Regions from separate parts of the Paenibacillus sp. J22P143 genome, predicted to be linked through region 1. Evidence: riboswitches for the same ligand, from Rfam matches in the RefSeq annotation. Region 1 holds a riboswitch; each other region holds the start of a gene.

What was found. A riboswitch is a leader RNA that binds a small molecule or an ion and turns the genes downstream of it on or off. The one in region 1 is predicted to bind cyclic di-AMP.
Region 2: linked by a shared signal. The riboswitch ahead of AC58PQ_RS27135 (ABC transporter ATP-binding protein) and the one ahead of AC58PQ_RS24020 (C40 family peptidase) in region 1 are both predicted to bind cyclic di-AMP.
Region 3: linked by a shared signal. The riboswitch ahead of AC58PQ_RS17760 (APC family permease) and the one ahead of AC58PQ_RS24020 (C40 family peptidase) in region 1 are both predicted to bind cyclic di-AMP.

What each region holds. Positions count from the first base shown of each region.
Region 1 covers NZ_JCAUAQ010000025.1:21,984-31,848, forward strand. Annotated here, with positions in the region: gene AC58PQ_RS24000 (transglycosylase domain-containing protein) at 1-406, shown strand, start outside; gene AC58PQ_RS24005 (YwhD family protein) at 579-1,070, opposite strand; gene AC58PQ_RS24010 (M1 family metallopeptidase) at 1,265-3,259, shown strand; gene AC58PQ_RS24015 (hypothetical protein) at 3,344-4,162, shown strand; cyclic di-AMP (ydaO/yuaA leader) riboswitch at 4,331-4,469, shown strand; gene AC58PQ_RS24020 (C40 family peptidase) at 4,473-4,943, shown strand; gene AC58PQ_RS24025 (MSMEG_1061 family FMN-dependent PPOX-type flavoprotein) at 5,112-5,720, shown strand; guanidine-I (ykkC/yxkD leader) riboswitch at 5,819-5,921, shown strand; gene AC58PQ_RS24030 (DMT family transporter) at 6,011-6,331, shown strand; gene AC58PQ_RS24035 (YdeI/OmpD-associated family protein) at 6,387-6,836, opposite strand; gene AC58PQ_RS24040 (ABC transporter permease subunit) at 7,170-8,126, opposite strand; gene AC58PQ_RS24045 (ABC transporter permease subunit) at 8,123-9,199, opposite strand; gene AC58PQ_RS24050 (ABC transporter ATP-binding protein) at 9,353-9,865, opposite strand, start outside.
Region 2 covers NZ_JCAUAQ010000035.1:29,140-39,004, reverse strand. Annotated here, with positions in the region: gene AC58PQ_RS27145 (DUF2705 family protein) at 1-57, opposite strand, end outside; gene AC58PQ_RS27140 (ABC transporter permease subunit) at 83-880, opposite strand; gene AC58PQ_RS27135 (ABC transporter ATP-binding protein) at 886-1,770, opposite strand; cyclic di-AMP (ydaO/yuaA leader) riboswitch at 1,884-2,048, opposite strand; gene AC58PQ_RS27130 (AraC family transcriptional regulator) at 2,195-2,899, opposite strand; gene AC58PQ_RS27125 (GerAB/ArcD/ProY family transporter) at 3,346-4,440, opposite strand; gene AC58PQ_RS27120 (hypothetical protein) at 4,470-4,685, opposite strand; gene AC58PQ_RS27115 (Ger(x)C family spore germination protein) at 4,697-5,866, opposite strand; gene AC58PQ_RS27110 (spore germination protein) at 5,901-7,373, opposite strand; gene AC58PQ_RS27105 (hypothetical protein) at 7,725-8,207, opposite strand; gene AC58PQ_RS27100 (PadR family transcriptional regulator) at 8,451-8,777, shown strand; gene AC58PQ_RS27095 (VanZ family protein) at 8,774-9,511, shown strand; gene AC58PQ_RS27090 (hypothetical protein) at 9,595-9,804, opposite strand.
Region 3 covers NZ_JCAUAQ010000012.1:111,009-120,873, forward strand. Annotated here, with positions in the region: gene AC58PQ_RS17720 (biotin transporter BioY) at 1-448, opposite strand, end outside; gene AC58PQ_RS17725 (ATP-binding cassette domain-containing protein) at 567-1,406, shown strand; gene AC58PQ_RS17730 (ATP-binding cassette domain-containing protein) at 1,397-3,043, shown strand; gene AC58PQ_RS17735 (polysaccharide deacetylase family protein) at 3,511-4,515, shown strand; gene AC58PQ_RS17740 (EcsC family protein) at 4,637-5,413, shown strand; gene AC58PQ_RS17745 (NAD(P)/FAD-dependent oxidoreductase) at 5,599-6,828, shown strand; gene AC58PQ_RS17750 (hypothetical protein) at 6,913-7,347, opposite strand; cyclic di-GMP riboswitch class I at 7,416-7,503, opposite strand; gene AC58PQ_RS17755 (hypothetical protein) at 7,651-7,779, shown strand; cyclic di-AMP (ydaO/yuaA leader) riboswitch at 7,975-8,126, shown strand; gene AC58PQ_RS17760 (APC family permease) at 8,227-9,865, shown strand, end outside.

The DNA of each region.
Region 1 (9,865 bases):
AACAGGTACAACTGATACGGACGCCTGGCTCGTCGGCTTCACACCTGAGCTTTCCACCGCAGTCTGGGTCGGCTATGACAAGAGCCGCGATATCTCAACGGTCGAGTCTCATCTAGCCTCACCGATCTTCGCGGATTTCACGGAACAGACCTTGGATGCCATTCCGCCGAAGCTGTTCCCGATCCCTGAGGGTGTATCGACCGTTTACATTGATCCTGTGAGCGGCAAATTGTCCAATGAGGATTGCCCGAACGCCAAGATGGAGGCTTTCCTCTCTGGGACAGAGCCTACTACGTATTGTACAGGCAAGCCTGCTAATCCAGATGCGGCGGGCGGTCAAAAAGCCGGTTCCAAAGGGGATAACGGCTCTTGGTGGAACGACCTTAAACGTTGGTGGAACGATTAATTCCCCAATAATAGAAAACACAAAAAGGCAGTACTAAGCGCGTCTTAGTCCTGCCTTTTTGCTGTCCTAGTATATGAGGTAACATACACTAGGGTCTAGTATACCCGCTTCGACATTGTGTAACAATGGATGACACATAATGTTCATATTCTTTGTATTTGCTAAAGAAAGCTTAGGAAAGCGCGTCCTTCAAGCTTTGATCGGAGCGATTCCACCAGTCCTCATTGTGCGCAATCAGACAGTTTCGAAGAGCTGCTCGCTCGCTGTCAGACAATCCATCTAGGATAAACTTACGCTTCATCGCGCCATCCATTTTGTTCACATGCTCAGCAAGAATCTTCCATCCGCGACGTGCTTCGGTATCGACTAACATTTCGCAAGCGGACATCCCCGCATAGTAGGCGCCCTCTTCTGTTCGATCAACCGCTACCCACACAATCCAGGCTTTACGGCCATTCGGGACATCCTCTTTGTTCGTGGAGAATTTGATCCCTTTCTCAATCTTACTCTTGGCATGCAGTGTTCCTTCATCCAGATACGCTTCATCCCCGTCAATAATGATACCGGAGACGTTACTGAGATCAATAGCTCCTGCACCGAAGCCTTTGTGATTCACTTTTGAGCTTACTATATTTAAGGCTAGCTTCTTCTTATCCGCTTCCATAAGGGCACCTTCCACTCTACATTAGGTTAAAATGACGACTTGCTTTCATTGTAGCGAAAGTCACCCCGTAGAACAAGAGGCGGAGGCTTGCCATTCCTATTTCTAAACATTTCTTCCCCTCGCAGAAATATTCCCTAGGTTGTCTACATATACATGCTGTAGATGCTTGTTTAGGCGGGGTGAATCTCATGGATATGAATGCTCTATTCAATAGCCGCAAGGTACAGTGGTTTGCTGTCATGCTCCTTGCTGCCGGCGCAGTGTTACTTACGAACACCTTGCTCCCCTCCACACCAAGAGGGACCGTTCCTGTCGTCTCTAAAGATGTACCTTTTGCAAAGACACCGGACATGCAGCCTGCAGATAATGGCAAACCGTTAGAAACCTCAACACCACTTAGTTATCGTATTGCTGAATATCACATGAACGTTGCCTACACACCAGAAACACAGCAGCTCCAAGGGCAACAAACGCTCACGTGGGAAAATCCAGGCTCCATTCCTGTGAAAGAAATTTATCTCCACCTCTATCCGAATGCATTCGCTTCGAAGAAAACGACGTTTATGCGCGAATCCGGGGGGAAGCTGCGGGAGGATGAAGCCAAGGCCGAAAGCGGCGGCAGCATGGAGCTGTTATCCGTGAAGTCCGATACTGGCGACGATCTGACCAAGCGGATGTCGTTCGAGCAACCGGATGACGGTAATAAGGACGACCATACACTGCTCAAAATCCCATTGACTAAGCCAGTAGGACCGGGAGAACGTGTGACCATTAATACCGAATTCCTTGTTAAGCTGCCTGCAGCTTTTGCCAGAATGGGGTATGTGGATGACTTCGTTATGGCCGGGCAATGGTTTCCGAAGGTTGCCGCTTATGAACGCAAGGGGACAAGAGGACGGACGGAGCCTGGCTGGGATCTCCATCAATACCATGGAAACTCCGAGTTCTATGCCGATTTCGGGATGTATGATGTGAAAATTCAAGTGCCCGCGAATTATATGGTGGCGGCCACAGGCTTTCAGGTTAAGCCTGCTGTGACGGACAAGGGCATGAAGACGTACCAATTTTATGCCGAGGATGTCCATGATTTCGCATGGTCGGCGTCGCCTCATTTCGTCTATGTGGAAGAGCCCTTCTCTGCCCCACAAGTTCCTGGGGTTAAAATCAAACTATATCTCGATCCCAATCATCAAGATTTGAAGGATCGCTACATGTACGCAGCTAAAAAGGCGCTCTCGCGTTACAGCCAGTGGTACGGAACGTATCCGTACTCCACGCTTTCAATCGTTGTTCCGCCCCCTGGCGGGAATGGTGCCGGCGGCATGGAATATCCGACTTTGGTCACCGCGTGGGGTGCCAGCGACAAAGATCCCGATTTAGAACTGGAACGTGTCGTCGTCCACGAGATCGGCCACCAATTCTTCTATGGGCTTGTCGCCAGTAATGAATTCGAGGAAGCATGGCTTGATGAAGGCTTCACCTCTTATGCGGAGGATAAAGTCATGGAAACTGAATATGGCGATGTGCCTAATTTACCTGTCGAGTCCAGCTATATCACTTCACCAAATGGGCTGCAGAAAGAGGCATGGGCCTACAAAGGACATGATCAGTATGCAGAAAACGTGTACACGCGCGGCAAGCTCGTGCTGAAAGCGATTGAGCAGCAAGTCGGCACCAAGGTGATGGACCGCATTATGAAAACTTATTTCCAGCGGTGGCAGTTCAAGCATCCATCTACGAAGGATTTCCAGCAGGTTGTGGAGGATGTCAGCAAAACGAAGTGGGATGATTTCTTTGATCAGTATGTATATGGCAGCATGATGATGGATTATTCTGTCGAGCGTGTGCAGGTGAAAGCTCAGGGGCCTAAAGGCGCTGAAGCTTATGAAAGCACAGTTCGCATCGTTAAGCATGGCGGCAACTCCCCGGAAGTGCCGATTCAGTTCCACTTTGCAGATGGTACAACGCTGGATAAAACATGGGATGGCAAGGAAAGCAGCATCGATTTCACTTTAACGCATGCGTCCCCTGTCGACTGGGTGCGGATCGATCCCAAGTACACACTCATCCTAGAAAATAAGCACATCAACAACTTTTATCAAACGCAACTAAATACAAAGTGGCAAATTCGGTGGAATCTCGGCATTATTCAGCTCCTGCAAGCCATCTTCGGCTCAGTCGCCTGGTAAGGACTTGACTTACGTCTTATGACAAACTCTGAGCGTATGCTTACGAAGCCAGTTTTCTAAAGAAAATGTTGAGGAGGGACCTCGTTGGCCACCTATATCAAATCCGGCTTCAGGGCAGCTATGGCGCAGCCTTTTGCCACGATCATTCTATTCCTGTATCAGATGGGCTGGGGTATTCTCCTGTATAAGCTCGTGCAGGGAATACTTGTCCCCCTCATGCATCGTTTTCCAGGCGCTGAGCAGCCCAAACAAGCTTTACAAATTTTCTTAGCTGAAGGCCAGTTTCAATTGATCAAAACAGATCTCAGCTATTCGTATCTCTGGTGGCTTGCTGCGCTGCTATGTGCTCGCATGCTGCTTACGCCTCTCCTGAATGGCGGTGTCTTCTACTCACTTACACACTCCCACCAGAACGCTGGCTATCGCTTTGTTCGCGGGATGAAGCAGCTCATGCTTCCGTTCTTGCTTGTATATCTGATCCGGATCGCCTTTACGCTGCTTCCATTAATCTGGATCTTTCCGAAGGCCACATACATTCTAGGACACAGCGCCTCTTATGAGCAGGTACTTCTCGATCTTCTGCCTTGGATAACTAGTTTATTGGTGTACGGCTTTCTCCTGCAGCTTCTCTTTATGTACGTGCAATTCGCGATCGCAGCTAAGCTTGGTATCTTATCGACTGTTATCTCTTTCTTTCGACATTCGCTGCCGATTATCGGACTTGCCATCACCCTTTTACTATTCACAGGACTATTGGCAGGGGTCACGGTCACAGCCACCTACCTGTGGGCAGGACTGGTAGCACTAATTATTTATCAGCTGTACCCCCTATTTCACATTTTCATCCAGATCTGGGGCATCTCTTCCCAATATCAGCTACTTTCAGCCAAAATATCCGATTAATAGCCAGCAAAACAGCGAATAGGCAGGCATTCACCCCCTTTCCTTGAGAAAGGGGCTTTTTTTTGTCTTATTTCCGAACTATTTCGCTTATTTTCAGCCTATTTTCCAAACTAAAAAGAGGATTTTCATTCTTTATGACGAATTAAAAGGACTAGCATCAAAAAAACCAAATATTGCATGCCGAATTCCTCAGTTTATGGGGAAACGGGGGAACCACTCCGGGTGAATTGATCTTGCAAGACAGGGATCATAGGGAACCTTCAACCGAACCCTCCAGCTAACCTCGTAGGCACCGGAAGGAGACAAGCAGTTGAAGAAAGTTGTTGGTCTTGTTTTTAGTCTTGTTTTGTTTTTGAGTGTTAGTGTAGGAAGCGTTTTCGCAGCATCCGATATGGATAATGCGGTAGACGAGCTTGTTGGAACTCCTTACAGATGGGCAGGAACGACAACCAAAGGATTTGATTGCTCTGGTTTCACGTCCTACTTGTTCGGCGAGTTCGGCATCGACATGCCACACAGCTCCAAATCACAAAACAAAGAAGGCTACTGGGTTGACAAAAGTGATCTTCGTAAGGGCGATCTTGTATTTTTCAACACGGATGGCAGCGGTATCTCTCATGTAGGGATGTACCTCGGTGATGGTGAATTCGTTCACTCCGCTACCAATCAAGGTGTTGTTAAGAATAAGTTGAGCGAATCCTATTATGCGAAGCGATATGTATCAGCCAGACGTGTTCTGTGGGATGATATCTACAATCAACTAACTGCTGAATCCAAGTAATGTTCTCGGCACAGAATAAAGCCCTGCAAGCTTTGCTCGTAAGAGCGGCTTGCAGGGCTTTATTCATTTGAGCGAGGACATCAGCGTATACGATATATATCGGGCTCGGGCAACATAAGTATGGAATTAACAACTACACGTTTTTTATTCGAGGAAGGATCAGACTGCATGGATACTAACGCTAGCAAACTTCCCCCATTTCCCGGTATTGTTCAATCTATTGATGAGATTAGAGCGGATATCGGAGAGCCGCATCCCGCGGTTACAAATAAAGTTATCAATCAGATTGACGAGCACGCACGTGCCTTCATTGCCAAATCGCCTTTATTCTTCTTCTCCACGTCGAATACGAATGGCTCGAGCGATGTGTCCCCACGCGGGGATGCCCCAGGATTCGTTCGCGTCTTAGATGAACGCCGTTTCATCTTCCCAGAAAGACTCGGCAATCGCCGACTAGACTCGATGCAGAATCTGCTGACCAACCCGCAAGTCGGTCTCCTGTTCATCATTCCTGGTGTCGAAATGGTGCTCCGTGTCAATGGCCGCGCTTATTTGACGAAGGATGAAGAATTGCTGGCGACGATGCAGCTGAATGGCAAGTCACCGATCGCAGCTGTTGGCGTCGAAGTGCAGGAATGCTTCGTGCATTGCAGCCGCGCACTCAAGCTGTCGAGGATTTGGGAATCAGGTACTTGGGTACCCGAGCAGGAACAGCCGGACGGCATGGATATGTTCCGTGCGCATCTGGCACTGAACGGGATTGCGCTGGAGGCGTAGGCAGGAATCTCGGGATGTAGAACATCAACCAAAAGAAGACGCTCAAACAACCAAAATGTGTAACTTGACATCGGATGTGAGCCGTCCTATAATAACGGCATGTCGTTTTCTAGGGTTCCGAGGCGTGTCTTCGTCTGCTGGTCCAAGGGAAAACACACAGCGAATACGCTGTGGTCACGGAGGGAGAAAAGCCCGGGAGTCTAACGCAGCAATGCGAGACTCTCGGGCTTTTCTCTGTTTTTTTGGTGACACTAACAACATCGATCGCAAACCTAAAGGAGTGAGAACTTATGGCATGGTTATACCTGGTTATTGCAGGTGTTTTTGAGGTGGTGTGGGCCATCTCATTGAAATTTTCCAACGGATTTACACGGCTTGTCCCCACTGTGGTTACAATACTCGGAATGATCGTTAGCTTTTATTTCTTAGCGGCGGCTACGAAAACTCTTCCCATCGGAACCGCCTATGCCGCTTGGACCGGAATCGGTGCTGTCGGTGCCATTATCATTGGCACGCTATTTCTCGATGAACCGATCAGCCTGCTCCGCATCCTATTTATGGTCCTGATCTTGGTGGGTGTGCTTGGGCTGAAATTTACGTCTGGGCACTAGGACAACTGTGCTTAGAGGTCGAACTGCTTGGGTACAAATGAAATGCGTACTGCGATTAGACCTCGCTCATCTGCGTGACCACATTGGCAATCCGGCGGAGGCGTGTTTCTTGTGTTTTCGCGTCCTCGACTTGTCGGACGAATTCTTTGCGCTTAGAGAATGCGAGAGCTTCGAACCGCCCGGTAGCGCCTTCTACTTCAGACAATGCAGATTGAAAATCGGCTGGTACTTCAACCGTGCGAGGCGCGAGATCCAAAGCCAGCGTCACCTCGACGGGGTCATCGGCCTTTAAGCCGGAGGCTTGTCGATGGGCTTCGCTAAGCGGAATGAGGTATTCGCCCCCCATGACTGCGATGGTTGTTCGATATGTGTAACCGTTCAGGGTCACGGAAACGCTTGGCTTTTTGCCTCCTGCTAAAGAAGTCATGACTTCTTCGGGAATGGAAATCCCAGCAGCATTTTTATTGTGGGCTTTCATCACGGTTGTCTGGAACGTTACACTCATGGTTGATGCCTCCTTGGTAATGGTGAAGAATGGCTTTATTTCTAACGGACCTGTAAGCCGCTATTTCCGGAAAAACAGGATGGTTCCCGATGTAACGGACTCCAGCGCCGTTATTTCCAGTTTTGGGGGCAAAAAGGCGCCCCAAGGAAGCGAGTAACGGCTGTGACGTCCGTTAGAATTTGCAGAACTCCTTTTTCGCTAAAATAGCGTCTGCTGTGTCCGTTAGGCATTGGAAATGATGATTTTCCAGTTAGAGTTGGATTACGGCCAGGTTCAATGTCAAAGAACGACAAAAAAGCCGAGCCCCACCCTACGGATGGACGCTCGACCCTATTACATTAGCTGACGTTCCTCGCCATAGCGGCGTTTGAGCTGATTCAAGAAAAATTGCAGAGACAGGAACAGCATGGCAAAGCTCGTTCCCGCGCTGAGAATAATCCACGGATGCAGACGAATATAGCGTGCGCCGTAGGCGATCAGCGACAACCATTCCCCGGAGGTACTGATGTTGATTTGGAAGCCGGCTTCTGAGTCACCGATCGTTTCGGTACCACCCAAAACGAGATTGAATACGGCAAGCTGACCGAGTAGGAAGAGCACTTGCATGAACTCGCTTAAGAACATAAACATCATTTCATTTCTCATCGAGGGGAAAATATGCCGCAGCGTTCGATGCCAGAAGGAACCGCCCATGAGGCGGGACGCTTCAATGAACATTTTGCCGCTATAGTAGCGCGTACGGTCTGCGACCTGATGTGCTAATGGGAACATGCCAATCAGTGTAATTAGTATTACGAAGGTGGTGCTGAACAACAGCTTGTTGTGTGGATCCGCTTTGGCCCCGAGATCAAGCCTCAGCCCATAATACATTCCCGCTAGTGGCGGATAGAGGAAAATAAATGCCGGTACCGCTGCAACCGCCCACTGTAAGGATCGGAGAAGGCCTCGGCCCCTGCCCGTCATCCCGCTCCACAATCCCCATGGCAACGCCATAGCCAATCGAAGAAAGGTTAGCGCAAGTGCCGTGCCAAGTGTGTATTTTAACCCATTCAATAACAAGCTGAGCATGTCGAAGCCTCGATGATCCGTTCCGAGCAAGAACGTGCTGTTAGGTGCATAAGGCGGGATTGCGTATCTGGTTTTACCGTCTTCTTGATATTGGATCATGTTGATTTTGTCCTCTGGCGTAATGCCATGCGGCTTCATCCAGCCCCCGAACACCATCACAAGCAGGAAGATGGCTAGGAAAGCGATCGATACATAAAAAGCGGTAGTCGGACGTTTTCTCATGGTCTAGCCACCTCCTCCGCACGTACCACGAACCGCTTCCGCAATAGCGCATACAGGACATGAAAGGCCATCGCAACCAATCCAAGCACCACGCAGATCGCGGACATGGAGGTAATCCCTTGGTAGATCGGCAATATGATGAAGCCTCCCAAGCCCCCAATGCCACAAATCGCCTCCGCGACAGCCATACTGGCTAGAGCTAATGTCGTAGCTCTTGGCAAAATAGCCAACACATCCTCCATCACATTCCGCAGCACATGCGAAAAGAGCACCTCACGTCGCGTCAATCCTTTGGCCATTGCGGTTACAACGTAATCCTGCCCCAATTCACGTGCAATGGCTACACGGAATGTCCCATAAATCGTAACGGACGGAATCAGGGCTATCGTAAGGAAAGGAATAAGAAATGGTGTTCTGTCCCCCACTTGAACGATGAGCAAAACATAGTGCCCTAACAGCTTAGTCGCGTAAATTGCCGCCAATTGTATAAGCACGATCAGGAAAAAGTCCGGTAGTCCAATAAGCAACGCATGAATACCATCCAGCATGACGCCTATTCGCCTCGATATGGAAGCCCACAGGGCAAACAGCATACTGAGTAGGATCGCGAGCAGCAGGCCAGGTATGAAGTAGGTGCAGGTTTTTAAAAGCATTTTAGGTATCGCTTGCGTCATTGCCACTTCTTTACGTGTATAGGGATCTCGGTACTTACCGAAATCGCCATGCAGGAAGCCTTTGAGCTGATCCTTGACGGTATAACCATAATAACGCCACGAAATGATAGGCTTGTCTAACGGAACGACCGATGATCGCAGTACACCTTTGATCGTCATGGCTGTACCTTGGTATTCCCAGAACTTGCCGTAGGGGACCTCTAGCAGACCGCTTTTCTCATTCAAAATCTTACTGCCAGGCAGCATCTCACTTAGCTTCTGAATGCTAATGCTGGCATTGACCGCCACTTTGATCTGATCGGGCTGGACGGACAAGAACATCTGCCTGATATTACTCAGCAAGAAAATACCAATCAGTGTGACCACACCCAGCAAAAGCCACCGTCCTATTGACTTCAATCCATGCCACCTCTTTATTATTTACCTTAGGTAAAATAGTCTTCGTATTGTGATAGTTTATCACGAAGGTTTTGGGATGGACTAGTACATTCTATTGAAAGAGAAAAAAGCTTTCATCGCCCTGGTCGAACAGGGAGGTGAAAGCTTCCTTACTTAAGAGCTAAACTGCGCATGATGCAGTCGGCTGTACACACCGCCCACAGCGATGAGTTCCTCGTGCGCGCCTTGCTCGGTGATGCCATCTTCCGTTACAACAACGATGCGGTCAGCGTTCTTGATCGTCGCGAGTCGATGTGCAATGACGAGCGTCGTGCGGCCCTTCGACAGCTCCGCCAAGGATTGCTGGATCGCCGCTTCGGTCTCGGTATCCAGCGCCGATGTCGCCTCATCGAGGATGAGAATCGGCGGATTCTTCAAGAACATGCGCGCGATCGCGAGGCGCTGCTTCTGCCCGCCGGAGAGCTTGACGCCGCGCTCTCCGATCACCGTATCCAGTCCCTTCGGCTGGGACTGGATATACCCCTGCAGCTGCGCGCGCCGCGCAGCGTCCCAGATTTCCTCATCCGTCGCGCCTAGCTTGCCGTACGCAATGTTCTCCCGCATGGTGCCGGAGAACAGGAACACATCCTGCTGCACGATGCCAATTTGGCGGCGCAGCGATTCCAG
Region 2 (9,865 bases), on a different contig from region 1:
GCTCCAAAAAATCATCGATTTCCGAAATGTTTTCATTTCTCTCCAAAAAATATTCAATGGCTGTTCCTCCTCTCACCCGCATTCAAACGGCATGAACATCCTTTTTCGTGTAGATGAAATAGCCGGCCGCAATCGAAACCACGATCATCGCGATAGCTGCAATGACATAAGGTGCCTCATAGCTGGCATGCTCAAGCATGTATGTCCCGTTAAAGTATTTAAATGGCGAGAAATAACGCTTAGCTCCCTCCCCATCTACGGCAACGACCATTCCGATCACGAAAAAGGCAAACACCGTACCCAGACTGACGGATAAGACGGCTTTTATTTTAGAAAAAACGACGGAAATGATGAACCCTATGGCTAGAAACATGAGCTGGATGAACAGTAACGTGAATGAAATCAATAGAAATATGTTCACATCGAAATCAACCGTTTTTACTTGAAGCGCCATCAAATAGGCTGCAACGATATAGATCACACACGTAATCACTAATGAAGCAATAGCCGCTAATAGCTTGGATGTCAATATTTTAGTACGTGTTACGGGCTTCGTAAGAAGAAAGTCTGCTGTTTTCTCACGAACTTCCTTCGAGACGATCGACGTTCCCAAAACCATGGCTTGAATGGCTCCGCAAAGCGTAATGTACATAAAGATATACATATAGAATCCAAGTAGGGTACCAAAGGTCTCGATTTCAATACCAAGCGCTTTCCTGACCCCTTCTGGATACCCTTCTAATACGGAATAAAATTCAGAAAAATCCTTAGAGACCGAAGGAAAAAGGGATAAGAATAGGACGATGACAGCAATTAAGGAGCACGTCCACGTGATCGTGGATTTCCGATAAGCTCTCAATTCATGAAGGAAAATATTCATTCCTTTTAAGCCTCCTTCTCGTAGTAGTGCATAAAAATCTCCTCTAAATCAGGCTCTTCGATCCACAGATTATCGATTTCAATTTCAGCAATTTTTCTCATTACTTGATTGATGTTACCTTTAAATAAGAAGCTCGTTGTCCGGCCATGGACATCTATGTTATTGACCCCGGTCATCTTGAAAAAATGAGGGTCGAGCGCTTGCGCTGTGTCAATTTTAAATCTTTTGAAATTGTTTTCTTTTAACGTACTGATCTTCTCAACCGTCACAATCCTACCTTCCTTAATAATCGCAACTCGATCGCACAGTCTCTGAACTTCACTCAATATGTGAGAGGAAAAAAGAATCGTAGCTCCCCTTTTATTCTGTTGTTCGAGTAATTCGAAAAACTTCATCTGCATGAGCGGATCCAGTCCACTTGTCGGTTCATCCAGGATAATGAGCTTAGGATCGTGCAGTAGCCCTTGAACGATGCCCACTTTCTTTTTATTTCCCAGAGATAGATCATCGATTTTCTTCGTAACATCCAGATCCATCATTTCAGCAAGTTCTTTTATTCTCTTGGTACAATCCTTCTTGTAAAAGCTGGCTGAATACTTGAGTAGGTCAATGACCTTCATGTTGTCATAATAAAATACCTCGGAAGGTAAATAGCCGATGTCTTTCTTAATTTCAGGCGCAAACTGGATGCAGTCTTTCCCGAAAATTTTGGCGCTGCCACTGGTTGGAAAAATCAGAGACAGCAGCGTTCGAATCGTGGTTGATTTTCCTGCACCATTCGGCCCAATAAAACCAAAAATCTCTCCTTCTTCGATCGAAAAACTAACATCTGTAATGCCTCGTGAATTCCCATAGGTTTTGGTCAGATTATTAATTTCAATGGCATGCATGGTGTAGCCTCCTTATGAATTCCCTGTGATTTATTGAGTTTAGCAAGCAAAAAGAAGCCCTAAGCATAGAGAATCTCTACGCTCGGGCTTCTTCACAGAAGAAGGCGAGTGTGCGGTTCTCTCTCAAAGCACTACGAGGTTAGCTGTCGGATTCGGACTTGAGAGCGTCCTACCTAATGCTTGCGCGCATCAGGATTCACCCCATGAAGCCATGTGTTGCTTGTACGGCTTCGATTGGTTCCCCCGTTTCCCTACTGGGAATTAAGTGGTATATTTTAGAAAAAAAACAACTTGTCGTAATGAATCTTACGCCGTTCTCTATAGAATGTAAAACTTAGATTCGCCTTTAATTATTGCTTATTTGACTTTGGCAACTCATGAAAGCGTATTCATTCGTAGGTGACGTTGATTATCCCCTGCTTTGCTACATTTTAGTACTCCTTGCGTTATACAACCGCCGGTACTCCTGCGGAGTCTGTCCAGTGTGCTCCCGAAAGCGCGCGATGAAGTAACTGCTCTGCGAAAACCCTGTGTTCTCTGCCACTTGCTTGATCGTCCATTCTGTCGACATGAGCAGTTGCTTCGCTACGACGAGACGACATTCAAACAGCCCTTCCATCGGGGGCCGCCCCTTCACTTCGTGAAACATTCGACTAAAATAATACGTGCTGAAGCCTGCCTGCTCGGCCATCTGCAGCAGTGTCAACGGCTCCGTACAATGGGCCCGAATATATTCCGCAACCTCTCTCATCCGCGCACGCTTATCCAGCATGGTTGCTGTTCCAAGCGTCTCCGCACTTACGGCAAGCTCAGCAAGCAGTTCATAGAGCTTTACGGCCAATTGCACCTCGTTCCGATCATTAGGGGAAGCTAATTCAAGTAAGCCCCCTGCCCGTTGTTTGAGCTTCGGCACATCACTGGAGGTAAACAACCATACGGATGAAGTTCCTTGACCGTTCAATAACCTGCTTAGTCCCTCGCCCGCTAGGTGGACCCAGAATACCTCCCAAGGCTCCTTCGGATCGGTTCGATACTCCTGCTCGAGACCAGGCCCGTAATAAAAACCCTGCCCTGCTTCCAAGCAGATTTCCTTTCCGTTTGCTTTCACATAGCCTTTACCGCTTAACACGATATGCAAATTGGCTTGCTACAGCTGTTCCGATTCTATAATTGAGGCCTAAAGGGCGAATGACGTACATATTAAATGGATAAGAGAGCATCTTGCAGTGAAGGGATCGACTGAAAGTACTTACAGGATGGAAAAGAGGCGGCCAGCTCCGCCCCTTGCTTATGTTGGGTTTCCGGTTCTATCCTAGAACCGAGTCGATAAATCGATAGTGCTTCTCTCTGTTAAATCCCTACTGTTGATTTTGACATTGAACTAGCGAAAAACGCGTTACTAAAATAGGGATCGCCGGCTGCAGCGCAGTTTGCGATCCCTATTTCTGCAGACTAAAGAGCAGAATAATTTGATTAGAGGAAATTTCCAAAAAAATATATTAATGATGGGTTATTTGGAATAATAAGGGATTAATCGTAAAAAGGATTTCAAAAATCCTTGGTAGCGATTTATTACTATCCCCACCATTTCCATTTTTTCCTGCGAAAACCGGCCACGATAAGGAGAAGCAGCGGAATAATCAGCATATTTATCGTTATATCGAATGGCGCTACCAATCTTGAATGACTTCCTATACTAAAATAATTCGGAAACCCCCACAAACTAAATACAACAACCAGCAATCCAACCGGAAATACGATTGGCCGATAATCCGAAAGATTCAAACATAGTGCGATCGTAAGGGTGCTCGCATAATAATACACTGCAATTTTCAAGAAATTTCCAGCTACCCACATAGCCAGGAGCAAGGACTCTAAATTTTCGAAGAAATTGGCAAAGCTGATATAACGAAAAGCAATCAATACCGGATAGACTTTATTGTCCACATCCGGCCCTAACAAAAGTAAGATAATCAGGTTGATAAATACCATACTAAAAACGACAGTACTTAGTGAAATTAACAACTTTTTCTTTCCTTTTTGTGGATCTGTTAAGCAGGGCAGAAAAAAAGACATCAAAAAAACTTGAGTTACCCACGCCTGTATTCCTATCGCTCCTTTGATTACAGGGGTAATTCCATGGCTTAGGATGGGAAATATATATTTTATGTGCATTTCAGGGATAAGTAAAAGCAGAATGAATAGTGGCAAAATAAAGAAGGGAGTAAAAATCATTGCGCTCCTTACAATCATCTCCGCTCCGCCCCGGACGGCAAGCCCCGCGAGCAATACCATCAAGGCGACGATTAACTGCGGGGGAGTCTCGAACAGAAAGTTGCTCTTTACAAACTCAGCATATTGCCTAGAGATAATACCTATTGAAGGTAGCAGATGAAAAATCATTACAATCGTTATAAGTTTTCCAGGAATTTTCCCAAGTATTTGCTCACTGTACTCAGCGAAGGATTGTTTTGGATACAGTTCATGTAACCGAATTAGTGTATAAACTGTTAAATAGCCGGATAGAAGGGTAAATAGTCCCGTCATCCAATTATCATTTTTGGCATAATGTGCCGAAAAGGATGGCAAAAGTATAAAGCCAGTAGCTAGTATGGTCGGATACAGTAATACCGCTAATTGGAATGATGATATTTTTCCTTTATCCAGCAACAGTCTTCCCCCTCCCAGTTACAATTGTTCTATTTCAGCAGTGCCGAAAGCGGTTTATATATGGTCTTAAGCAAGTCTGTGGGACCAGCAATGTGAGGCAGATCGAAAAATAACATAATCCAACCCGCAAGAAGCAGCGATATGAATGCAGCTTTATCCCGAATTGGTTTTTGTTTCAATTTCGGCCATTCTAAATATGAGATCAGAATCACTGCTGCAGTAGCCGCCCAAAAAGTCCAATTCATTTATCTCTCCTCTATTCATTGGGTTCTTCCACCGAGAAATTAGTAAGGCCAGGTTTCGATATTGATGCTTCAACTTCAATACGAACTTCAACCTCTGGAAACACATCTTCCCATTGGTTCTTCACTTTTTCCCATTCCTCAGGATATTTCTTCCGAAATTCCATGGCGAAGTCAAATATGTCCACCTTAATCTTGTGCTGCACTTCTTGTAGTGCAAGCTGAATTCGTTGCCTGACATCATTCGCGAATGCCTGTTCTAGCATGTTTAATGATTCTGGTTTCATAATATCCAGCGGGGTACTGTTTTGAACGATGTTTCCTTCTGTCTTCACTCTCATGTTTATTATCCAATGATTCCCTTCAATTTTGGGAATCAGCTTTACGCTTGCTTTAATCGGATTTAAAGACACCGTTCCCTTTACTTCATCAAGTTCAAAGGTACTTGTGTAATCCTCAACTTCATTCTTGATCCACATAACACCCCGGGTCACTTTCATCGAGATTTTCGCAACCATTTTATCTTCCTTTAAAATGGCGGTTCCGTTTATATAAGGAATCGTTTTGGTTTCAACTGACTTCGTCGTTTCTTCTGGCGGTAGAATTTCGATCATCGGAATGACGGCTGAGTTGGAAACTCCACGTAACATAATACTTAATTGCTCCATCGTCACACCAAACGCTTTCTTATTTTGGGCTAATTCTCTCAGCGAATCAGCCGAGTTGCGTTCAAGAGTAGGAACTACCATCAGTGCATCTGATGCATTTCCTTTACTGACAAACATAAAGGCACGTTCTCTTGGTTGGGGGTGGCGAAGTAAAAAGTCGAATTGTTCCCGGATACCTTTCTCTGCGAGGGTTTCTCCGAATATGAATACCTTGCATTGTCCCCAAAATAATTTCCGAGAAATTTTCCCTTGAAGTTTAGACAGAGCATCCGCCGTATTTTCTCCAACTTGCATACGTGTGAATGTTTGCGCTCCACCGCCACCACTACCAGAGGAAGCAGATTTACTACTCTTTGGAATAAAGATTTGTGCAGTTATTCGAATTTGATTATTTTCCGTATTATCGAATGCGATCGCTGACACTAAAGCCAAATCGTTAAGTTCCGTTCGGTCCCAGCAACCGCTAATCAAAAAACAAGTGAGGAGTAAAATAATTAAGTTCAGAATTGTTTTCATTAGATCTGTCTTCCTTTTTTTTGCTTTTCACCATTCAGTGTCCCTTATCTTCCCTTCTTGGTTTCGGCTTTTGGTTGGGATCCTGACGATAATTATTATCCCCCCCCGTGAGATGAGGACGTTCATCCATCATCCACAAAGGAGACCTAATAATGACGTCTCTCAGTTCCCGCATTCTAGGGGCATTCATCGAGGAGAGATAAGGAACGCCGAAGGAGTGTATGTGGCATAGATGAAGAACAATGGCGATCACACCCATCATTATACCAATCAGCCCTAGCGATCCCGCGAGCAATATCATAGGAAACCGCAGAATCCGTATGGCAATCCCGATGTTATATCTAGGAATCATTAAGGATGAGATGCCTCCAAGTGCAACCACGATCACAATCGGCGCTGATATGAGACCAGCCTGTACGGCCGATTCTCCGATTACGAGCGCACCAACAATGCTGACGGCAGCGCCAATTTGTTTCGGTAATCGTACTCCTGCCTCACGAAGTGCTTCAAAGAAAACCTCCATGATTAATACTTCAATCATAGCCGGAAAGGGTATGTCCTCCCTTGAACTTGCCATACTGAAGAGCAGAGAACCCGGGAGCATTTCTTGATGAAAAGTTAGAATCGCAACATACAGCGACGGAAGCAAAAGAGAGATAGCGGTAAAAATGTATCGCAGCCAACGCGTGAAAGTAGAGATCAAAAAACCCTGATAATAATCCTCTTGACTCTGCATTAAGGATGCAAAGGTAATAGGAACTATTAATACGAAAGGAGTACCCTCCGTTAGGATAGCTATCCTTCCTTCCAACAAATTGCCGCATGTTACATCAGGACGTTCTGTGTTAAGTACTAGCGGAAAAGGAGTAAAGGGGAATTGCACAATCATTTCCTCAATATATCCGCTCTCCAGAATTCCATCTATTTTTATGTTCTGAAGCCGATTCTTTATTTGTTCTACCAAGTTTATATCCACGATCCCGTCGATATAAGCAATCGCTATATTTGTTTGAGTATATTCCCCGATAACGATTGTTTCTATTTTCAAATGGGGACTCTTGATGATACGACGTAGTTGGGATGTATTGATTCGAAGGGTTTCAGTAAATCCTTCTCGCGGCCCTCTAATCCCCGATTCTGCTGAAGGTTCTTCGATAGCACGTTTCTCCCATTTGGTTAACCCTAATGCAAGGCCCCTCGCCTCATTATCCAGCAAAAGGATTGGATAGCCGTTTGAAAGATACTCGATACCTTTTAAAAAGGTGTTAAATTGTTTCACTTGAGTGACTGTTAGCTTATTCTCAATGTTACTTAGAATATCGCAGCTTTCGACTACTCCCTCCCGTAAGAGAGGAGAATACACATACTTCTCAATTCCTTCCGAATCGGATAACCCTTCTATATATATGAAAAGTGCTTTCGTTCTCTCCCCAATGACAAAAGAACGGAATATTACATCCGAACAATTGGCATAAATTGAGTGAAATACGTTCAGATTTTGCTCCAAATTTGGATACATCTCTTGTTGAAATGGATTATTGCTATGTGGCTGCTGTCCGAGATTTTCAGTTAGTTTCGTTTTTTTTTTAGTAGGTGACTGATAAGATCGAATTTTGACACTAGGGTAAATCTCCTTCAGAGAAATATTCTTAAACTAATTATTTCCAGTTTTGATAGTAATCAAACCTGACTTTCACTTTCATGGTAATAGGGTTACTTTAAATGAAAAAATCACCTATCATATTGAATAGGTGATTTTTTTCGTCATGAATCACTCAGCAATCTCTTGTTTCGGAAGTTTCTTGTATTTTTCCAAAATCTCATTTTTTTCAGATTTAAACTTCTCAATGTTTAAACCTTATCTGTCATTTGTAAAATCAGATGAATTACCTTTATCTTTAAATTTCCCTTGAATCATTCCTGTTAACACATAGTAATTATCATTTCCATCTGCTACATCAGAATCATCCCTACTTAAAAATAGCACTGTTTTTTCTCCCTTAGTAAAATCAGGATCAGCATCTGAAATTACCTTTGTTTCATCAATTGTTCCTTTATCTATACGAACACGTATATGATTGGAATCGTAAGGAACGCCTTTTATGGTGTCTTCTATTTTTATAACAACATCAGATTGTATGATATTCCGCGCATCTTTACCTTTAATACCGTTTGGATTACTCCATTTAGAAGGCAGTTGTTCTTCCACGATGCCAACCACAATTAAATCAGATTCACCTGTTAGTTGTGTAAGTTTTTTCTCAGGTATAATGCTGTGTATTTCCATTTTACTTTGGTTAGAATTGTAGTAAGTAGTTCCAGCTACTCCTATTAATAACAACGTTGCAAATGCTACTGTTAATAAAATTTTTATATTGTAGTCCTCCTACTATGATAATGCTACTACAACAACCATCTCCCATAATTTTCAATACAATCATCAGACACCTATAAGCTTTAAAAAGTTGCTCATGCGCGTATCGAATTGACTGTAGCAGGAAAACAACGGGATAGTTTAACACTGTACCTTGCAATACGATGTACCATGCAATACAATTAAACCGACTAACTGGAGGTGAGTGCCATGGACAAGGAAATGATGAAAGGCAGTATTGATATTTTGCTGTTAGCAGAATTAAACAGAGGCGATTCTTATGGATACGAAATCGTTAAAAATTTAAAACAAAGAAGCAACAACTTTTATGATATGAGCGAAGGAACGTTATACCCCGCTTTAAGGCGTTTGGAGAATAAGGCTTTTGTGGAATCGTATTGGGGAGAATCAAATGATGGGGGCAGAAGAAAGTATTACCGCATTGCGGAAAGCGGCAAAACCGAACTTGCTCGGAAGCTAAGACAATGGAATGCGCTTCATATGATGATATTAAATGTTACGGAGGGAGCACTATGAGTCATATCCAACGTTATTTACAACAACTATCTTCCAATCTTGATTGTAATACAAGGACAAAAGAAGAACTTATTGAAGAGTTTCAAGACCATTTGATGCTATTAAAGAAAGAATACATAGAGAAAGGAATGCCAGCGGATATTTCTGAAAAATGTGCTGTTTTTGACTTTGGAGAGTACAAATTATTACACAAAAATTTAGATCAAGCATTAAATCCTTTTAAAAAAATCATGAAGGTAACGCAATGGTTATTTTTTGTTATCTACGTATGGTTCGTATCCATGGCTCTATTTATAGGCAAATTCGATAATTTATCGTATATCAACAATGCAGATAGAGGAGTTACTTTAAGGCTTGATTGGGGGATTTATTCAGGATATAACGTGATACCGTTTAAAAACATAGACCACGAAATCATTAAATCTATATTTTGGGTTGCGCGTAGAAATGCCTTCGACATCACCTTTTTCACAACGGCACTGGGTGTTGCTTTGCTATTCATTCCTTTAGGTTTTCTTCTTCCGATTTTATTTAAGGTCAATACCTGGAGGAAAGTCATGCTTTATTCTTTGGTAGTGGGGGGATCCATTGAATTGATTCAATTCATTACAAATACTGGTGTCTTAAATGTGAATGATATCTTATTATATGTACTCGGTTCAGTTTCTGGATGGTCAGTTTACTCTTCTATAAGAAAAATAAAGGTACCACGATTAGGAAAAATCAAAGTTTGATAGCGGCAAGAAAAGCGCTATAGTTTCGGACACGCCTGCTAGAGCGTGAACCGAAACTATAGCGCTTTATTTATAACGATCTTCTATGAAAAAAAGTGCTCCAAATCGTTTAACACACGCTCGGTTAAAGGGAAAACAAGCTGCTCTTCCCACTCTGCATGATGTTCCAGCTCCTGCATGAATTGATCGGTCATGACACGGAGTGTCCGGATCTGCTGAATCCCCTTCTCCGAATCCTCTACAAGAATCAATTCCTTGGCGCCAGCTTCGAGGTTTCTCAGCTTCTCTCTCAATTCGCAATGTTCTACAAAAGAATTGTATACTCGGTCTGTACCTGCCTCGTAAGTGTTTTTC
Region 3 (9,865 bases), on a different contig from region 1:
TTGCTTTTGCAAATGTATAGGTAGGAACCTTATACATTAACCACGGTACGCCGGCCAAATAAAGAAAGAGGGAGCCGAAAACTTCAAGAACAAGGAACGCAGCGACATAGCCCATGATGCCTTTTAAGCGAATACGAGGTAAAATGAGACCAATGAGCATCGCGGATATCGGCCAGATCATGATAAAGCCGCCGGTAGGTCCGAGGACTTTGGCAATACCGCCAGCCCCAGCTAGAAGGGGAAAGCCCAGCGCGGTAAGTACGATGACAAGAGCCATACTTAGGAATCCGTATCGTGCGCCTAGTAAACCTCCAGCAAGCATAACGGCTAATGTTTGAAGCGTAATGGGTACAGGTGACGTAGGAAGAGGGACTTTTACGAAGCTGAATAAGACGAGAATAGCTGCAAATAAAGCACTGAAAATAACGCCACGTAACGTAAGTTTCATATTGTTGACCACTCCTGTTTCTGGTATTGTTAATCCATTGTAAACCCGAACGACAAAATGAAGTTGACAATAGAGATGATAGCACAACTGCTAGAAAAGTGAAAGGAACTTTTTACATATGCCTACAAGTGAGAAATTGATGTCATTAAAGAATGCTTCTATCGTCTATCGAATGGAGTCGGGAGAAGGGCGGCGCGTGTGGTCGGGCGTTTCGCTAGACATTCATAGAGGTGAGTGGATAGCTGTAGTGGGCCCAAATGGAAGCGGGAAAAGTACACTTGCTAGCGTGCTGCTAGGGTTGAACCCGTTGTCGGAAGGGCAAATTCAGCGTAGAACGGATGATGTAACTTCGACGACACGAGGCGTACTCCAGTTGCCTGAAGCACAGTTCATAGGAGAAACGATCGCAGAGGAATTAGACTTCCTACCGCAAGCGCAGCAGCTAACGGCAGAGGAACGCAGGACATGGTATGTGGATGTGCTATCCGCTGTTGGCTTATCACTTTCACCAGAGCGTAAGATGGCTACCTTATCAGGCGGGCAGAAGCAGCTCGTTAATCTAGCAGCTGCACTTGCTATTCAGCCAGAGATTCTACTATTGGATGAACCCACAGCGATGCTGGATCCTGCTTCTCGCAAAGAAGTTCGCGAAGCTGTACGTCAAGCACATCAACGTGGAACGACGATTGTTTGGATTTCACATCGGCTAGAAGAGGTAGCGGATGCTACCCGTGTGATCGGTTTTGGAGCGGGTAGGATTACCTTTGATGGGGATCCGCGCAAGTTCTTTTATGGAGAAGCTGAACGTGACGGGGAGAAATCTTCACCTTGTGTGGAGCTTGGCTTTGATCCGCCTTTTGCGATACAAACGGCGATGAATCTGCGAGAGCAGGGTCTCACTTTACAACCCCTTCCGCTGAATATGGAAGAGCTGGCGGAGGCGATCTCATGTCGATAACATTGCAGGGAGTAGGAGTAACTGCTCCGGATTCACCGGATGTGACGCTGCTCCAAGATATAAGCTTCACCCTGCAAGAGGGAACAATGACGCTGCTTATTGGCCATGCAGGATCGGGGAAATCCACGCTGCTGCAAGTAATGTCGGGTCTGCTTAAGCCACAATCGGGAACGATTACGCTGGACGAACAGCCCGTATGGCTCAAGTCTACAAAAGTTGATTCCAAGCAAATGCTGCGATTCGGTTTAACCTTCCAGTTTCCGGAACAGCAGTTGTTCGCACGCAGCATCCGCCAAGAATTCGCTTATTCGCTCAGGCCGTATAAATTGGAAAAAGAAGCGCGCGAACGGCGCATCCGCGAGACGACGCATGCGCTTGATCCCCATGGCGTATTCGCCATGGATCGCTCGCCCTTCGCGCTCAGCGGCGGCGAGCAGCGCCGGCTCGCGCTGGCGACCACCTTCGCCACGGCGCCGGATTGGCTCCTCATGGATGAGCCAACTGCCGGCCTCGAGGCGGCCGCCGTGCGCGAGCTGCTGCGCATGCTGCGCGAGCGAACCCGTGGCGGACTCGTCATCGCCACGCATGACCTGGACACGTTCTTTCCGCTAGCGGACCGTGTCCTCGTACTAGACCATGGCGAGCTCGTCTTCGACGGCTCGCCGCAAGAGCTTTGCCGCGCGCCCGAAGTGCTGGCGCGCGCCGGGGTTGGCCTCCCGAGCTGCGCGGAGGCCGCACTAGAGCTGGCGCGCGTTGGCATCGCCATCGCGCCGGATCGGCTCACGCCGGCGCTTGCCGCGTCGGCGATCTTGGCTGCGCTGCGCGAAGGCGGCAGCGCCTCGGCGCCAGCTGCCGCGCGCGCAGCAAGCGTGGCGCAGCCACCGCAGCGGCAGCTGCAACCACCCTCACCGCTGGCGGGGTGGTTGCGGCTGGACCCGCGCGCGAAGTGGCTGCTCTATCTGCTGCTCGCCATCGGGACGATGGGGCAGCAGGGCTGGGGCAGCCTCGCGGTGGCCGCAGGGCTCGTCGGCTGCGCGTTTCTCGGCCTCCCGCGAAGTGTCCTGAGCGGGATCAGAAAAATCGCGATGTCCTATGCGATTTTCTTAATCTTCTCCGTCGCACTGGCAGGGATTGAATTCTCACCGCTGGGCTACAATGTCGAAAGTGGCTGGAGCACAACCTTCATACTGACACGTTTATTTGTGGTCCTATTGGCCGGTTATTGGCTCGCGATGTCGACCCCTTATGGTCAGCTCGTACAGGGACTGAACTGGGCATTGAAATACTTGCACAAGGTGAAGCTGCCAGTGGCCTCCTTCTCCTTGGCCGTTTCGTTTCTTTTTCGTTTCATTCCGCTCATCTTGCGGGAGTGGCAGCAATTCTCGATAATCGTACGTGCCCGAGGCAAAGCATCTGTCCGTCCAGGCAGTGTTCGTGTGCGCGACATTCCGGCACTGGTTGTTCCACTATTACTTGCGATGTTCCACAAAGCGGAGCAAATGACAGTTGCAATGGAGATGAAACAAATCGACGGCAAGATGTTGCTTCTACGGAAGAACACGCTTGAGTGGCAGCGGGGGGACACGATCTTAGTGGTGGGAGCTCTACTAGCATGGGGACTTCTGATTTTCACATAATTTCATCGGCTAACGAAAATCTAACGGACATCAGAGTCGTTATTTGACCCAAAAACAGGGATATCCAATTCTAACGGACGTCATTGCCGTTATTTCCACTCGAAAGGTACATTGGAGCACACAAATCAGCAAATAGCGATCCTTGTGTCCGTTAGAAATCGAAATTGCCTATATTTCATGAAATAGAGGCTGTCAGGTCCGTTAGGCATAACCGAAGGCGGATAAACCAAAAGCCGGGGGTGCTCGTCACCCCTGGCTTTTGGTTGTTCGTGGAGCCCACGGGCAGCAGGTGAGCTTCTTTGGCGTTCGTGAAATGGGCGAAGGTGAACTAACTCGTACGAGTAGGAGGCTCAACGAGTGAAGTTACTCTGGAAACTCACACATCCCTCTAAATCTAGGAATATTTCTCTCAACCATTGCTTACAAATGGAGTAATAGACAATTACTCTAGAAATGGTTGGTGAGCTATGAACATCCAAAGAAAGAGATTCCTATTTTACTCGCTGCTAGCAGGGCTGTTAACCCTGCTTTTTCTCCTTGTCATCATTGGACTCAATCCCTCATCAGCTCCAATCTATATAGAAGTACAAGCCGAGGAATTGGTCGAATCTCCAGCGCCAGCACAGATGGAGGTTCCAGCCGTTACACCGGACGAGCTCGAACAGCCGGGCCAACTTCAAGAGGACACAGTTCCAACTCCAACATCATCCCTTCAAGTGGACATACCCCCACATCAAACACCATCCGTTACAACGGACACCTACAGGCCCGTTGCGGTTGTCACTGCGACACCTTCTCCATCCAAAGTCAGCATCCCAGTACTCAACTACCACAGCGTCACAATTGACCCAGGAAATGTGGTCGTTATTTCCCCAACGAAGCTAGAGGAACAGATGAAATATCTGCATGACCACGGGTACACTCCCATTTCTCTCACTACATTCATTAGCCTTATTGAAAATGGAAGCGGGCTCACGGTGCCCGATAAACCGGTGCTGCTCACTTTTGATGATGGCTATGTGGATAATCTGGAGGAGGCGATGCCGATCCTGGCCCAGTACGATTTCCCTGCTACACTTTTCATGTCACCAGGTATGGTTGATCATGATGGCTATCTGAACTGGGAGCAAGTCAAAGAACTCCAAGATGCAGGCTGGGACATTCAACCTCATGGCATGACACATCCTCATCTACCCCAACTTACAGCGGAACAACAGGCGTTCGAGATCACTGAAGCTAGAAAGCTAATTGAGGAGAAGCTAGGCACACAAGCAGACGTATTCTGCTATCCCTATGGCCAATATAACCAAACAACGTTAAAGCTATTAAAGGATTACGGATTTCGGTACGCTTTTACGATTGACCAAGGTTACACGACCAATCAGCAGTCTCCTTACCTGCTCAAAAGGCTTTTTATTAACGGGGAAGAAAACCTGAAAGCATTTATTCATAAGCTTTCAAAAACCAATTAGTATGGCACCGATTTGACTCATCAGTCCATCCTCACCCACATCAATACCACCAGTCACCTTGAGCCTATCTCCACGGTATACTATACTGAAATGAACGATGACAAAAGGCGGCGGTGGGGCAATGGATCAAACGTACACGATCTACGAGCAGCAAATGCAGAGAAAGCTTAAGCGCTGGGAAATACGTCTGCAGAAGCAACCCAACCTGATAGAGCGTGCCTCCAAATCTGTCCAAAACCGCATCAACCAAGTGATCCCAGAGAAAATCCACAATACGATCACAGCGACGGTCAAAGGGATTGTGCAAACCACCCTGTTCGGGATGAACTACATGCCGACAACGGATCCTCTAAAGGGCGTGTCCTTAGCAGATCGCGATGCGAAAGCAGAGGAACTGCTGTCACTGTACAAAAAGATCGCGGCCGCCGAGGGTGCTGGTGCGGGTGCGGGCGGAATTTTGCTTGGGCTTGCTGATTTTCCGATTCTGATCGGGATTAAGTTGAAATTCCTTTTTGAATTAGCGCATATTTATGGGTATTCGACCAAGGATTATAGAGAAAGACTGTTTATTCTATACGTGTTTCAGTTGGCGTTCTCCAGCTCGAAGAAGAAGCCAGAACTGCTTAAAACCATGAAGAATTGGCCTGCCGTCTCGCAGTCCTTTCCGCCTGCGGCCGACTATATGAAGCAAGTGAATTGGTTGCAGCTGCAGCAGGAGTACAGGGATACGATTGATTTTCGTAAAATGCTCCAGCTCATCCCCGGCATCGGGGCCGTCGTCGGCGCTTGGGCTAACTTTGGCTTGCTCGAGGAGCTCGGCGTGGCAGGCATGAACTGTTATCGGATGCGCACCTTGCAAGACAAAGCGGCAGCATTGGAAGTGAACTTTGAGGCGTAGCAGGGACGATTGATCGTTAAGTCCTTTACGCCTTATTTTCATAAATAGTTAAACTCATCGTTATTTCTTTGGAAATTGCGCATACACTAATAGAGAGTCGGTTACCGGCTCATCTTGTGAAGATTTGTGATTATTTTCACAAGCTTATATGTGATTAATTTCACAAGCGGAGGAGTGTTGAGGCAATGAGTAAACCCAAAATCGTCATCCTGGGCGCAGGCTACGGCGGACTTGTCACAGCGATAAGGCTGCAGAAGAAGATGAGAAGGAATGAGATGGACGTCACACTGGTCAACAAGCATGATTATCACTATATTACGACACACTTGCATATGCCGGCTGCCGGTACGGATCATCATGAGAACGCGCGCGTGACCATTGCGGATTTGATTGATGAACGGAAAATACGGTTCGTGAAGTCGACGGTAAGAGAGATTTTGCCTAATGAAAAGAAGATTGTGCTGGAAGATGCTACGCTCGACTATGATTATCTCGTGGTTGGTTTAGGAAGTGAAACGGAAACCTTCGGGATCCCGGGTATGCATGAATATGCCATGTCCATCAAAAGCATTAATAGTGTTCGCTTCATTCGGCAGCACATTGAATATATGTTTGCCAAGTCCAAGATGGCTCCGAAGCGCAAGGATTATCTGACCTTCGTCGTTGGCGGCGCGGGGTTCACAGGTACAGAATTTGTCGGAGAGCTGGCGGACCGCATTCCCGTTCTGTGTAAAACCTATGATGTCGATCCTGCGGATGTCCGTATTTATAATGTGGAAGCTTCCCCTTCGGCGCTGCCGCCCGGGCTTCCTGAGGATCTGATCGAATACGGGATGGAAGTGATGCGCCGCAAAGGCGTGCAATATAAGCTATCGACCGCGATCAAGGCATGCACACCGGAAGGGGTAATTCTGGGTAATGGCGAGTTCATTCGCGCAGGCACGGTAGTCTGGTCGGGAGGGATTCGCGGCAATTCCTTGCTGCAGCAAGCGGGGTTCGAGGTTCAGCGGGGCCGGGTAAAAGTAGATAGCTGCTTGCGTTCGTATCCGTTTCCAGAGATCTTCATTACGGGCGATTGCTCGATTGTTACAGGCCCAGAGGGTACGCCATATCCCGCAAATGCGCAGATTGCCGTCCAACAGGGCTATAATGCAGCTAGGAATCTGATTCAGACGGCTCGAGGCAAAGAAATGAAGCCTTTTGTATATGATTTCAAAGGCACGGTTGCATCCCTAGGCCGGGGGGAGGCTGTTGGTCTACTCAAAGTCAAGAAAGTGAAAGGCCGTCTGGCCTCACTTATCAAAAAAATGATCGATGCCCGCTATTTATACCTCATCGGCGGTATTCCACTCATTTGGAAGAAGATGATTTGGAAGCAAAAATCCACAACTCGCAATTATCATGTGCCGAATTAATGTCCTCATATCGACAAGAAAGCTGAATTGAGAGGTCCGAATGGGATCACAATTCAGCTTTTTTAATTTAGCTTAGTTTTTCATTTAGTTTACAGTTGAAATATAAGAACTATAAGCTGGTGCAGTTAATTGAGTAAGTGTGTATGGAGCTGTATAGTAATTTGTATTTAATGTACTATTCATCATTTTTAGTCGATAAGTTTGTCCTATACTTTGTGTATACTTTCTTATTCCTAAACCATAACTACATCCTGCAAAGTATAAGGGGGTATTTGTATAAGCTACATCTGACCATGTACCGTTTGGATTTTGTACTTGCCAAATTGGTTTTCCTGATGAAAACTCTTTAGTGTTTGGAATTTTCAACGATATGTCATTTGTAGTAGTGTAGTAATATGCTTGAGTTATTTTCACATTAGTTTGTTGGTCAATAAGTGTTGCTGCAAATGCTCCTTGTGCCCCGATAAATGATAAAGTTAATACCATCACCATCATCATTAGTTTCGTTAATTTCTTCATAATAGAACCCTCCAAATATAATTTTGAATTAAACTTATAGAGAGCCTAAAAGTATGTTGCTTACTTTAATAGGTAACCCAGCCATCGTAGATGTTCCCATCCGTAGACCTGTTGGCTTTGCGTCGCTTCCTTTCAGAAGGTTTGCCCGTTTCTATTTGTTTAATAGCATGGTCTAATTATATGATGTTTTTCGACAAGTTACTAGAGGAACTAGAGCCATTAAGGCTGCACTAATCCACCACTAACTTCAATATTTATTCAAATAAATGTATTATTATTCATAAAAACGCAAGGGGTAATACGATGACATATGTGATTAGAAAAGTAGAAGTGAAAGATTTAGAGGCATTAACAGAGCTGATGTATGCTTATATTGTAGGCTTTTATAAGAAGCCGCGACCCGAGACGGCTGATATTCATCTTAATGACTAACCAATGTTTGAAGAAAGCAACTTCCATTTTGCTCGAAATACCTTGAATCACTACGAGAATGGAAGATAATCAATGAATCAACTGAATGTAAGCGAATTATTGAGGGATTCGGGTACAGGAAAAGACCTTTTTACGTTTTTTCCCTCCTTTACTATGTTGGAAGAAGAGAGTAGTATTCAACTCGTACCTGAACAGTTGAATATTTCGCTTAATTTTCTGATAAGAAAAGCGGGGGAACCACGAGTAACATGGGGTGAATAACGGTGCTGATACCAAGTACCTTTTAGGGCAGATTTCTCGCGGCCCGAACCCGACAGCTAACCTCGTAAGCGATCGTGAGAAAGGAGAACATGTGTCTAAAACACAAGGTCAATCCTTGTGTTTTTTTGCGTCCATTTTCCAAATTAGTTCATTGAGATTAGTTTTTATTGGAGGAACAACCACAAAATGACAAGTGATTCATTGAAGAAAATTGTGTTTGGCAAGCCGCTAAAGTCGAGCGAGATTGAGTCGGAGAAACTGCCTGTTTGGAAAGCACTTCCCATCCTGTCTTCGGATGCATTATCTTCTGTATCCTATGGGACGGAACAAATTCTGTTAGAGCTCGCAACCGTTGGGATTGCTGCATTTGCGTTTTCCTTGCCCATTGCCATTTCCATTATTGCGTTGATTTTACTGCTCGTGTTGAGCTATAGACAAGTTATTGAAGCCTACCCCATGGGCGGCGGCGCTTATATGGTTACCAAAGAAAATTTAGGAATGGTATGGGGACGACTAACGGGTGTCTCGCTCCTGATCGATTACACCTTAACGGTAGCGGTTTCGATCTCAGCCGGTGTACAGGCGATTACGTCGGCCTTTCCTTCCACAGTGCCTTATATTGTGCCATTAACGCTATTTCTAGTTTGGATTATGGTGTGGCTCAATTTGCGAGGTACTTCTGAATCAGGGACTGTATTCGCGATACCAACGTACTTTTTTATCTTTTGTATCCTTTTATTAGTTGGTAAAGGCGTATTCGATTTACTGACGGGCTCACTCCATACGCATGCGATCGAATTCGCACCAAGCTCAGCGACGAACTCATTAACATTATTCGTACTTCTTAAGGCGTTCTCATCCGGTTGTTCAGCTGTAACAGGAATCGAAGCGATTTCAGATGCTGTCCCGCATTTCCGAACACCTTCCGTCAAAAATGCAAACCGTACGCTCCTCTCCTTAGGCGGCTTATTGGCCATCGTGTTCGGTGGAGTAACGCTGATCGCCTTAGGCTATGGCGTTGCACCTGATCATAACGGGCATACATCGGTTCTATCGATGGTGACGGAGCAAGCTTTTGGCCGCGGAGTCATGTACTATGCGACCCAAATCGCGACGATGCTCATTCTAGTACTAGCTGCGAATACAAGCTTTAATGGATTCCCAATTTTGGCGTCGATTATGGCCCAAGACAAAAACTTCCCGCGCATGTTCTCTTTCCGGGGGGATCGACTTTCGTATCACTATGGCATCATTACGCTAGGCGTATTGGCGAGCCTGCTGCTGATTGGCTTTAAAGGTAAGACCGACGGCCTCATTCCACTTTATGCGATTGGCGTATTTTTATCTTTTACCCTAGCTCAGGCAGGTTTGGTACGTAAATGGTTGAAAGAACGCGTACCCGGCTGGATCGGGAAGCTTCTCATTAACGGGCTAGGCGGGATCGTCTCCTTTGCGGTTCTTATTATTTTCTCGGTCACGAAATTTAGCGAAGGTGCTTGGATCGTTATTATCGTGACACCGATTCTACTCTGGATCATTACCAAAATCAGTCACCATTACGACGATGTTGCCAACCAACTGCGTATTGATATCACACAAGACCGTGTGTGTACCAAAGAACCCGTGATTATCGTACCTGTGGCCGGGATTCATCGCGCTGTCGAGCAAACGCTGAACTATGCGAAATCACTTTCGCCAAACGTCATCGCTTTCTATGTTTCCTTCTCGGATGAGGACGAAGAATCGATGCAGGAGAAGTGGCAGATCTGGGATCCAGGCGTTCGACTGGTCGTGTTCAAATCACGGTACAGGACGATCCTGAAGC